DNA from 3 places in the Buttiauxella gaviniae genome. Region 3 is predicted to be linked to each of the others. Evidence: predicted binding sites of a transcription regulator. Region 3 holds the regulator's gene; each other region holds the start of a gene.
The links. The regulator Fur, encoded in region 3, represses iron uptake genes when iron is present. The targets are predictions, from matches to a motif close to ATAATAATGAGAACNACTATCAA.
Positions count from the first base shown of each region.

Region 1 (4,133 bases), 3.1 Mb from region 3:
GCCTCCCCCTTGCCAGGGGGAGGTGCTAAATCCCGACTTTGCAGGTGGAAGGGTTAACTGCTCCCTCCCCTGGAAAGGTGTACAGTCCGGGGACATGGTAGACAGGTGTTCGGACACATGGTGAACACTTTTTAACATCCTTTACCCATCGTGATCGACCTGTTTTTCAGGTCGATCACGCCCACTCTTGTGCTGTACCACCACACTTCATATTGTCCCTCTCCTGTCTCCTTCAACCCGACATGCTCGCCGATAAACGCCTTGCCCGCCTTCAGTTGCATCCCCTTAATACTGAGTTTTCCGCTTATATCCACCTTCCTGACCATCATCCCGGCATCATACTCTGCCGCCGCCGGACGGGCCTGATACTGCCGCGATGAGGGCTGGTAGCGTGATGCCGGCACCTGCATTCCCAGGGCCTCATGAGGCCGTTCCAGGTTGTATCTGTCCCGCCAGCTGTCGAACGTCTGCTGCAGCTGCTCACTGCTGAGGAACCAGCGCCCCTGCAGCAGTTCAGCCTTCAGGCTGCGGTGAAACCGCTCCAGCTTGCCCTGGGTCTGCGGGTGATAAGGCCGTGAGTGCCCGACGCAGATACCCTGGCGCATCAGCCACAGCTCCAGCGCTGTCCACGTTCCGGTGGTATCTCCCCAGGGCGCGCCGTTGTCCATGGTCATCCGCTCCGGCAAACCGTAGCGTTCGAAGACCTGCCGCAACTGAGCCTGTACGGTCCCGCGGCGCTCGTCGGCACAATGGGCCAGGCACAGGGAGAAACGGGAGTGGTCATCGAGCAGGGTGAGTGGATGGCAGCGACCGGCGGCAAACGGAAAATGCCCTTTAAAATCCATCTGCCAGAGCTGGTTAGGGGCAGCATGTTCGAAACGCCCGGTGGCAGGAATGCCGGACGGGAGGCCGGGCAACAGCCCATGGCGTGCCATCAGGTTATGGACGGTGCTGAAGGCAGGCAGGGTGTGGCCCTGGCGCTCGAGTGCGACCTTTATCTTGCGGGCGCCCCATGCCGGATAGCGTGCGTGAGCCTGGCGTAACAGGTCGACAACAGCCTCAGGCGTGCAGTGGGGAGAATGACGGGGTGTTCGCGGGCGCTCAGTGAGGCCCGCGTGGCCTTCAGCCAGCCAGCGGCGCAGCCACTTGTAACCTGTGGCAGGCGCAATGTTAAAGCGACGACAGAGCGCCCGGATGTTGGCCCCGTCCTGCGAGGCAAAGTGAACGAACTCGGTACGTAATGACATGGTATCTCTCGCATCCCACGGCATAAGCGGCTCCTGAAAGAAGTACTCATGCCTTAGTTGTAAGTGTCTACCATGTCCCCGAACAAGTGTTCACGATGTCCCCGGACTGTACAAAGGGGAGGGCTGGGGTGGGGTCCAAACGGGGCAAAGATTAGCGTTCCCGCCCTTTACTCCAGTAGGCCATAAAGTTAATGGCATCATGATTTAGCCCGCGTTCACCAATCAAATAGCGGCGCAGCATCTTCACGACCGTTGATTCCGCTGCCACCCAACCGTAAAACGCCTGGTCATCGGTCGTCGCTTTATCCCACAGCAATTCGCCTTCGGCTTCTTCAGTAACGGCTTCAATCCTGCCCGCGGTTTCTGGCATTCGCGCCATTTGCCTGACGGCTTTAAGTAAACACTCGCCGTGCGTTGCGTTCGCCGGTTTACGCGCCAGCCAGTGAATTTCCGCAAAATTAAATTCACTTAAATCAACACAGTCCCCCTGCTCCGGCACCTCAAAAAATGCCTGAATCTGTGGCGGATTTTTCTGCGTCGATAGTTTTTCCAGGATACCCCGCGCCGCCGGAAGCGCGGTTTCATCGGCGATAATCAAACCCTGCCGTAACCCTACCGGCGGCGTCCATTCATACCCGCCGCTATCTTCCGGGTACTCTGCATTTGGGGCGACGATTTGTAATTTATCGCCAGGCTTTGAGGCAATCGCCCATGCCGACGCGGGCCCTTCCAAACCGTGGCTGACAAATTCGACTGTCACTTCCTGACGCTCACGGTCTACGTGACGCAACGTGTAAGTCCGAACAATCGGGCGTTTCTCCTTCGGCAACGCCAGAAGCAGTGGGTACCACTGGCCGTGCTCTGGCAACTCCGGCACTGAGCCATCTTCCGACGGAAACAACATTTTGATTCGCTGATCGGGTGAGTCGCATTTCATGTGTGCGACATCCGGACCACCAAACACCAGACTCAGCAGCGATGGCGAAACTGATGATTTATGCACCAGTTGCACGTTAAACATCCGATAACTTTGCACCTCTGCCATTCCGACTCCTTAGCCGTATCTGGTTCACGCCCAGAGAAAGTAAACCACAGAAATAATGTGATTATTCATAAGATTAATTTAAGAAATACTACCAATTGATATTGATAATGAGAACTGTTATCGGCAAAATTCAGCTCACTTTTATTTCAAAATATTTGCAAATGTTAATATTTTCCCATCCAAGGAATGATGATGACGCACAAAAACACGCGCTGGGTGCTTAACCCGCTGCTTCTGGCGATGATGGCACCGGCTTTCGCTCAGCAAACCTCCGAAGAAAACATTACGGTTTCAGCGAACCGCATGCACCGCACTGTGGCAGAAATGGCGCAGACGACCTGGGTTATTGAAGGCACTGAGCTTGAACAGCAGATTCAGGGGGGTAAGGAGCTGAAAGACGCCCTTGCACAATTAATCCCCGGCCTGGATGTGAGCAGCCAAAGCCGCACTAACTACGGCATGAATATGCGCGGTCGTTCTATTGTGGTGTTGGTGGATGGCGTGCGTTTGAACTCATCCCGAACCGATAGCCGCCAGCTCGATTCCATTGACCCGTTTAACATTGAGCACATTGAAGTGATCTCGGGTGCCACATCGCTTTACGGTGGCGGCAGTACCGGCGGGCTGATTAATATCGTCACGAAAAAAGGCCAGCCTGAAACGCAAATGGAGTTTGAAACCGGGATTAAATCCGGCTTCAACAGCAGCAAAGATCACGATGAACGCGTGGCAAGTGCGATTTCAGGCGGTAACGAAAATGCCTCCGGGCGCTTATCGGTGGCATACCAGAAATTTGGCGGCTGGTTTGACGGCAACGGCGATCAAACTCTGCTCGATAACACGCAGACCGGTTTGCAGTATTCCGATCGCCTTGATGTGATGGGTACCGGCACCATTCAAATTGATGAAACCCAGCAATTGCAGGTGGTGACGCAATATTATAAGAGCCAGGGTGATGATGATTACGGACTGAATTTAGGTGAAAACTTCTCCGCAGTAACCGGCAACGGTACGGCATTTGTCAGCGATAAACTAAACTCCGACCGCATTCCCGGCACCGAGCGCCATCTGATTAGCCTGCAATATTCCAACAGCGATTTCCTGGGCCAGGAAGTGGTCGGGCAAATTTATTATCGCGATGAATCGCTGACTTTCTATCCGTTCCCAACGCTGACGCGCAATACGGTGACCAGTTTCTCCGCCTCCCAACAGGATACCGATCAGTACGGCGCGAAGTTGGCGCTAACCAGTAAACCACTTGATGGCTGGCAGATGACTTACGGCCTGGATGCCGACCACGAGAGCTTTACCTCAAACCAGATGTTCTTTGATTTAGCGAAAGCCAACGCGTCGGGCGGGCTGAATAACCAAAGTATCTACACCACCGGGCGTTATCCTGGTTACACCATCACAAACTTTGCGCCGTTCCTGCAAAACAGCTATGACATCAACGATGTCTTTACCCTGAGCGGTGGCGTGCGCTACCAGTGGACTGAAAATAAAGTTGACGATTTTATCGGCTTTGCTCAACAGCAAGGCATTGCGAACGGGCTTGCCCGTTCGGCGGACTCCATTCCTGGCGGCAGCACCGATTACGACAATCTCTTGTTTAACGCGGGCATCCTGATGCACCTCACCGAACGCCAGCAAGCATGGTTTAATTTCTCGCAGGGTGTTGAGCTGCCAGACCCGGGCAAATATTACGGCAACGGCACTTATCGCCTGGTGAACGGCCATTACCAACTGGTAAACAGCGTTAACGTCGGGCAGTCAAAACTTCAGGGGATCAAGGTCGATTCTTATGAGTTAGGTTGGCGTTATACCGGCGATAGCCTGCGTAG
Region 1 covers NZ_JBFMVT010000002.1:175,780-179,912, forward strand. Annotated here, with positions in the region: partial or broken gene AB1E22_RS01470 (IS481 family transposase) at 135-1,271, opposite strand; gene AB1E22_RS01475 (siderophore-interacting protein) at 1,399-2,292, opposite strand; gene AB1E22_RS01480 (TonB-dependent siderophore receptor) at 2,485-4,133, shown strand, end outside.
Region 1: the regulator Fur is predicted to act here: its motif matches at 2,394-2,416, upstream of AB1E22_RS01480 (TonB-dependent siderophore receptor).

Region 2 (4,133 bases), 760 kb from region 3:
TACGTACGGTGAAATGCCGTTGTTAAATGCGTACAGCAGGGAAGCGCGGCCGCTGAAATGGTCATCAGTACGGTTATCGGTGATGTCGCTGTCAATGGCGTCTGCGACGATATGGCTTTTGGTGACCAGGTGGTCATAGCGGCCAGACAACGTCATATGCCACTGATTCCATTTCATATCATCTTGCAAATAAACGCCGGTCTGTTCGTACTGGCGCTTACCGGCTTTGGTCAGCAGACCCTGGTTGATGGTGGCGTAAGTTGGGTCGCGCGGATCGTAATAGTAGAAACCGCCAGGGCCCCCAGATTCGCCGGTCCACGGATTGAGATTCGTGGTGTAGGCGGAGTCATCAGACAGGTTATTGGTGTATTTATGGAACTCGCCGCCGAGCACCACTTTGTGGTCCAGATCACCGGTCGCAAAATCAGCTTCAAGCTGGTTATCAATAGCATAGGCATCGAGCGACGATGTTTCACCGCTGTAATAACGCATCAGTTCGTCATGTGCTGCATCCGCCCAACCAATCTGATAAGCCTGCTTCAGGCCGACGTTGGAGTGGGTGTAACTGGCGTTGGAGCGGAATGCCCACACCTCGTTAAAGCGATGCGCAAATTCGTAGCTGTAAATCTGCTGGTGGCGTTTAAATTCGTCATTGCCAGGCTCGACGTCAGAAAAGCCGGTGCTGAGTTTACGCCCGGTGCTGGAATAGATGCTGCCGTCTGCGGGGACGGAACCGTGGAAGCCGCCGGACGGATCTTTTTCCAGATAAGCGCGTAGCAACAGCGAGGTGTTTTCACCCGGCTGCCAGAGCAGAGACGGGGAGATCGCATAACGTTCGTCGCGCGTTTTTTCATATTGCGTGTCGCTATTTTTGGTTAACCCCGTAATGCGATACGCCCATTCATCGTTAATCGCATTGGTGTAATCAAACGCGGTGCCGTTGGTATTGTTATTGCCGTACATCGCACGGACGTGGCCTTCCTCGGTAAATTGCGGGCGCTTTGAGGTTTCCATCACCAGGCCGCCAGGAATCGTTTGCCCGTAAAGCGCTGAAGATGGCCCTTTAATAACGTCAATGCGCTCCAGGAACCACGGGTCAACTTGCACCACGTTATAGCTGCCGCCGTCGCTCATCAGGCGCAGGCCATCCAGGAAGGTGTTATTCACATCACCGCCGTGGAACCCGCGCAGAGCAACGGTGTCATAGCGGGTTGCACCGCCGGCAAAACCAGTAAACGCGCCCGGGGTGTAATTCAGCGCGCTGTTCACGCTGAGTGCGCCCTGGTCTTCAATTTGCTGGCGAGTCACGACAGAAACAGATTGCCCGGTGGTAATTAACGGCTCATCGGTTTTAGTGGCACCGCGGCTGACGGTTGCGCTATAGCCTTCCGTAGGGCTGGTGGCGGTTTCAGCAGGTGCCGCGGTCACCACGACGGTGTCTTCTGCCATGACATAAGCTGGAGCTGCGAGTGCAAGCGCGCAAAGTAAAGCGGAGCGCTTTACGGTAAAGGCCAATTTCATTTAATTATTTTCCCGAGAAGGTGTTTTTGTTAGTGGTGATAAAAATAGTAATGCGAATTATTATCGTTATTGTTTTGTGTTTCAAGTGCAAATGTTGGCAGTAGATAATTGAAAAGCCATGAAAAGATTAATGTTTATGGGCCTCGTCCCATTGTTCTTCCAAGGAGATTGTCTCTTATACAGGTCTCACTCTGACAATCTTTTAGGGTGAGATCTGTACGGTGCTGAGGTTTTCCGTTCACCCAAACGTTTAGTTTTTCCATGTAATCACCTCTAATGGTGAACGTGCCAGGGGAATGACGCCATTCCCCTGGCGACCCCGGCGCCCGGCAAGTAAATCGCCGCTAAAGCGGTAATCCCCCGTTTTTCCCCAACATTCAGGGTCGTTCGCGACCCGTTCCCGACGGTCGCTCTCTCACGTGGTTCCCGACCACGTGACCCTGACTGAAGGGGAAAAACGGGGGCGATTTAAGCCGGGAACAAGGGTGTTGCTGCAAATTTCAAGAATATTGTCGCGTTGGCTTTGCTGCTAAATCTAAAGCGATGCCGTGCAAAAGTAATAACGCGCAGGGGAAATGGAGGTTTACCGCTTGCGGCGATTTAGCCTCCGGTGAAAGGAACCTTCCCGATACTGACAGAGTGAATATCATCTGTGTTGAACGCAAAGATGTGAATAAGAGACAACCAGGGGAAAAAGGGAAACCGAAAAATTCCCTCTCCTGGGAGGGAGAGGGTTAGGGTGAGGGCCTAATCAGGTGTAATAAATTACTGCCCGGTCGTCTCCACCGCTTTTGTCGTCTCCGTCACCGGGCCTGGCGTCGCGGACGGCAATTTATCCGGCGTGGAATCACACGGTTTCTCGCTGCCACACAGCAAATCGAGCATTTTCAGCGTCACGCCGTTGGTCCAGCCAAAACCATCTTGCAGTGGATATTCACCGCCACCGCCGCCCGTACCAGTACTGGAAACATCATACTTTTCAACCAGCTTCTGCTCGCGGTTGTAAGTATGCTGCACGTTGGTCAGGAAGCGCCAGGTGACTTCCATGGCTAAATCCTTGTGGTCGTAATTTTGCAGCCCTTCGGTTGCCACCCATTGCAGCGGCGCCCAGCCGTTCGGGGCATCCCATTGCTGGCCGGTTTTCAGATTGGTGGTGGCGAGCCCACCGGCTTTAAGCAACTGCGCCCGCGTGATGGTCGCCATCTTGTCGGCCCGCTCTTTTGATGCGGCATGCACATACAGCGGGAAGAGTGCGGCAGCCGTTAACTGGGAACGAACCGCGTGGGTTTTCAGATCGTAATCCGCATACCAGCCCTGTTTTGCATTCCACAGATGCGCTTCCATCGCTTTTTGTCGGGCATCAGCCGCCTGCTGATATTGCCCGGCACCCGCGCTGTCTTTCGCAATAGTACTGGCGTGGGCGAGGGTTTTTTCCATCTGGAATAACAGCGCGTTTAAATCGACAGGAATGATGGACGTGGTGCGAATGGAGCCGAGCTGTTCGGGATTATCCATCCAGCGCGAGCTAAAGTCCCAGCCCGATGCAGCAGCGGCACGCAAATCGCGGTAAATTTCTGTTGCCGGGCGATTAGGGTTATTTTTCGCGGTGGTGACGTCATCTAAATACGATTCGGTACGCGGCGTATCACGGTCATCCCAATAGCGGTTTAACACCGACCCATCTTTGAGTTTCACCACGCGCAGCGTTTCAGCGCCAGGCTCAAGCGAGTCGCTGCCCTGCATCCAGTAGGCATACTCTTTTTTCAACTGCGGCAGATAAGTGGTGTAAACCTCATCCCCGTTGTGGCTGGCAAGCAGTTTCACCATAAACGCAAAGAACGGAGGCTGAGAGCGGCTCAGATAATAGCTGCGGTTGCCGTTGGGAATATGCCCCCAGGCATCAATTTCATGGGCAAAGTTTTCCACCATATCCTGCACTTTGTCCCAGTGGCCGCTTTCCGCAAGCCCCAGCATGGTGAAGTAGCTGTCCCAGTAATAGACTTCGCGGAAGCGCCCGCCGGGCACAACGTACGGTTTCGGCAGCGGTAACAGTGAATCCCATTTATCGGCGCTGTCTGTGGTGCGCGTCAGCACCGGCCACAGGCTGTCGATGTGTTCGCGTAATGACTGCCCCTCAGGGGGAACGTACTTTTCGCCTTCTTTTGGCAGCGTAAAGTTAACGTCGACAAAATGGCGCAGATCAAAGCCAGACTGATTCCGCTGCATGCGGTAATCGGCAAGAATCATCAGCGGATCGGTTTTAGGCACCGCATCGGCAAACGTTTTTTGGTCGGGGAATAATTTTGCCGTTTGTACATCGGTAAACAGCGGGCCGAGGAGCACATCGGGTGGCTGAGGCTGCGATTGCGGGCCGTCAGCGGCCGTTGAAGGCAAGGTAAAAGTGACGAAGGCACAACCGATAGCTATTTGAATCGCAATGAATAATGTGCGAGGACGGCGCAAAACAGGATTTATCATCTATTGTTCTCCTTTGCGGGGTAGCGGTGAAAGTTTTCCGCGATCAACCCTATGAAAACCTTAGACGAATATCCGCTCAGCACCAGGAGAGATGTCGCATATTACGCGAAAGCAGATAATTTACCGTTTGCGCA
Region 2 covers NZ_JBFMVT010000002.1:3,992,792-3,996,924, forward strand. Annotated here, with positions in the region: gene AB1E22_RS19015 (TonB-dependent siderophore receptor) at 1-1,521, opposite strand, end outside; gene AB1E22_RS19020 (alpha,alpha-trehalase) at 2,287-3,999, opposite strand.
Region 2: the regulator Fur is predicted to act here: its motif matches at 1,566-1,588, upstream of AB1E22_RS19015 (TonB-dependent siderophore receptor).

Region 3 (4,133 bases):
CCGCGAAAGTGATGCGTGAATACCTTAATGAAGAAGGTGTGATTCAGTTCCTGCTGAAATCTTTTACCGATGGTGAATGGAAATTTAATGTGCCGGTGTTGTGGGAGCAGTACGAAAATATTGTCGGCTGGAAAAAAATTCCGGCGTGGAACGAACCGGCACTGTTTATACGCGGTGGCACCTCGCCTTATGTGGATGAATCACACCGTAGCGAACTGCTTTCGCAGTTCCCGCAGGCGCGTGCACATGTGGTTGCCGGAGCCGGGCATTGGGTCCATGCCGAAAAACCTGATGCTGTTTTGCGCGCAATCCATCGTTTTATCGACCTAACAGCCGCAAACTGATTAAAAACAGACCGACTGGCCGCAAGATGCGGCTAACGCGTTGGCGCGCAAGCCATGCTGATGTATGATTGCGCGCTAAATTGCGCCAGAGCACCCCGCTCCGTGCCACCTGAATTCCCTGTCAGTAGTCTAATCATGGCAAAAGAACAAACGGACCGTACTACATTAGATCTGTTCGCGGACGAGCGTCGCCCGGGGCGACCAAAAACCAATCCGCTAACGCGTGATGAGCAGTTGCGTATCAACAAACGCAATCAACTCAAGCGCGATAAAGTACGCGGCCTGAAGCGAGTGGAGTTAAAGCTCAACAATGAGGCGGTAGAGGCTCTTAATCAGTTGGCTGAAGCGCGCAATATCAGCCGCAGTGAACTGATTGAAGAGATACTGCTCGAACAACTGAAGCAACATCTTAGTTAGATATCGTGTTATACCCATTAGCATTCGAGTTGCAGGACGATGGGTATAATGTTGCAGTCTGTGCACTACAGGGTTATAGCAGTTTCCGCCCCGTGATGTGTTCTGCTATGATTGCCCTATCTGTGGCCAAATAGCAGCCATCATACCATTAAGTATCAAGAGGTTATTTTACTCATGGCAATCGTAGGCATTTTTTTCGGCAGCGACACCGGTAATACCGAAAATATCGCGAAAATGATTCAAAAACAGCTCGGTAAGGACGTTGCTGAGGTGCATGACATTGCTAAGAGCAGCAAAGAAGACCTGGAAGGCTTCGATATTCTGCTTCTCGGCATTCCAACGTGGTATTACGGCGAAGCGCAATGCGACTGGGATGATTTCTTCCCGACGCTGGAAGAAGTTGATTTCAATGGCAAACTGGTTGCGCTGTTCGGCTGTGGCGACCAGGAAGACTACGCAGAATATTTCTGTGACGCATTAGGTACTATTCGCGACATTATCGAACCGCGCGGTGCGGCGATTGTGGGCCACTGGCCAACAGCAGGTTACCATTTCGAAGCGTCTAAAGGCCTGGCAGATGACGATCACTTTGTTGGCCTGGCTATCGACGAAGATCGCCAACCTGAGCTTACCGCAGAGCGCGTTCAGAAATGGGTTAACCAGGTTTCTGAAGAACTGAATCTGGCTGATATCCTCAGCGCTTAATGCTATTAGTGACGTGGCCCTTTGGCTGCGTCACATTATCAATAGATATTTCCGATTAAAATAATTGCTACAAATTTGTAACTTTTCAGTTTGTCCCTGTACAATGAATTCCTGGAAAATAGCTAGTAAGGCAAGCAAATCGCGACTCAGCCGCAGTTTTCTGGCTTGAATATGCTTTTACCCTAAATAATTCAAGTTGTGGCCAGGCGGCCAGGGAGCTTATCCCCAAGAGCTTACTTTAGTAAGTGACTGGGGTAAGTGAGTGCAGCCAACACCCCCCACAGCTTGAAGTATGACGGGTATAATACTTGCGGTTCCCATTTAGAATTTGCAGTTCTATAATGAGACGCATTCATCTTAACGCTCACCCTGAGTCCGAGCGATTCGTTAAGCAACAGGACAATTTCCGCATGACTGACAACAATACCGCATTAAAGAAGGCCGGCCTGAAAGTCACGCTTCCTCGATTAAAAATCTTAGAAGTGTTGCAGGGGCCGGTGAATCATCACGTCAGTGCGGAAGACTTATATAAGCGTCTGATTGATATGGGTGAAGAGATTGGTCTCGCCACCGTTTATCGCGTATTAAACCAGTTTGATGATGCAGGCATTGTGACCCGTCATAATTTCGAAGGCGGTAAATCCGTGTTCGAACTGACGCAACAGCATCACCATGACCACTTAATCTGCCTGGACTGCGGCAAAGTTATTGAATTCAGTGATGATTCAATCGAAGCGCGCCAGCGTGAGATTGCATCTCGTCATGGCATTCGTCTGACGAACCACAGCCTGTACCTTTATGGTCACTGCGCTGAAGGTGATTGCCGTACAGACGAGCACGCACACGAAATCAGCGAAAAGTAATCCGTCTATCCTGGCTTCCCTAACCCAGAGGTCAGATGTAAAAAAACCGGTGAGGAAGCTCACCGGTTTTTTTATTGCATGAAGATCACCGCTACTGGTTGTTGGTACGGATCTCTTGCCAGATTTTATCGCATTTGGCTTTGACCGCCTGGTCGTTACCCGTGCGGGTTGCCTGAATGCAATTCTGGTAATCGAGGGTGCGAACCGTCTCTTTCTTCGCAAATTCCTGATGCTGTTTTTCCTGAGCCAGCACATTGAGCACGCTTTGGCACGCCTGGACTTTATCCGGATTACCTTCGGCGGTGTTAATACACGCGCTGTAAGCTGCTTTCAGCTTTGAATCTTCCGGCGCTGTTTTCGGTTGTGCGCAGGCGCTCAAACCTAAAGCCATCACCGTCACTAAAATGATTTTTTTCATGCTGAGTATCCTTAAACAAACCGGGCATTCTCATGCCCGGAATCAAATCAGAAGATGGTGAATGGGGCGATAACGATAAATTTCACGTCGCGCTCATCCTGGAAGATGTTGCCGTAACCCCCGCCCCAGCTTGGAATATCGGAGTGGTTGTCGTACTGAGTGAAGTGCAACTTGAAGAGGGTTCCCTTCGCACGACCATCCTGAACGGTATACATTGCATCAAGGCTGTATGCAGACTCTTTCAGACGGCGATCCGCATCGTAGAAGCCATCGGTCGTCGGTTTAGAGCTTGGTTTAGCATCCCATGCGTAAACATAAGAAGCACCTACCGCCCAACCCGCGAGGTTCCAGTTGCTCAGGTCATACATTGCGCCTGCAAATACCGCTTTTTCACCGTTGGCGTTGAAGTCAGAGCGGTTATCCCACCACACATCAAGACGACCGTTAGAAGATGCATAAGTTGGCGTCATACGTTGCAGGAAGTAGCCCTGCTGGCCGTCTGCCTTAACCATGGTGCCTTCAAGACGCAGGTCGACCTGGCCGACTCGATAGCCGAAGGTTAATGCCTGCAACCATGCAGTACCGTCGTACAGATCGTTGACGCTGCCATCAGAGACTTTGTCACGCGTTCCATAGAATTGATAGCTGGTGGTCAGCGGGCTACCAGCAATGTCAAATTTATAGCTGGCTTTGGTGAAGTATTGATCCACATAACCTTCAGCCTGGCCGAAGGCCGCTTCAAGGATCAAATCATTTTTGAAGTCGTATTTAGCGCCGACAGAGTGCAGGTAATCGACTTTGGTGTTTTTATCGTTCTGATAGAACTTGTCCATCTCCAGGTGCCATGGGGATTTATATTCGTTAGTCCACATGTAGGAGAAGCTCAATGCGCCCGCATCTGCATAGTCAAAGTTTGCACCCGCTTCAGCGCCCTGATAGGTGCCTGGCATGAAGCTCCAGTGCGGAGCCAACAGAGTTTGACCGGTGGGTTGGATGTAACCTGCACGCGCCCAGACTGGACCATATTTGAATTTAGCAGCGGCTTTATAGAGGCTAATCCCGCTTTTATCGCCGGAATAGTCTTCGTCATACGCTTTGTTTTTTGAAGAGAATGCGATTTCGTTTGGGTGACCGCTGTCACCATTTTCTGCCATTTCGATAGCAGTAAAGGCCGCAATATCAAGACCGAACATGTCCGCAGCATAACCAGACTGGAAGTCCAGATTTGCGTTCCATGTGGAGTGAGCGAGGTTGGTTTCGTATTTATCCGTTGTAACGTCTTTACGGTCGCGCTCACGTTGCCAGTAATAGACACCGCCGGTCAGCGTGGAGTCATCAATAAAACCTGCTGCACTTGCCTGAGGGATTACAACCAGTCCGGAAAGA
Region 3 covers NZ_JBFMVT010000002.1:3,230,532-3,234,664, reverse strand. Annotated here, with positions in the region: gene ybfF (esterase) at 1-344, shown strand, start outside; gene ybfE (LexA regulated protein) at 480-761, shown strand; gene fldA (flavodoxin FldA) at 936-1,466, shown strand; gene fur (ferric iron uptake transcriptional regulator) at 1,877-2,329, shown strand; gene chiQ (ChiQ/YbfN family lipoprotein) at 2,421-2,747, opposite strand; gene chiP (chitoporin ChiP) at 2,795-4,133, opposite strand, start outside.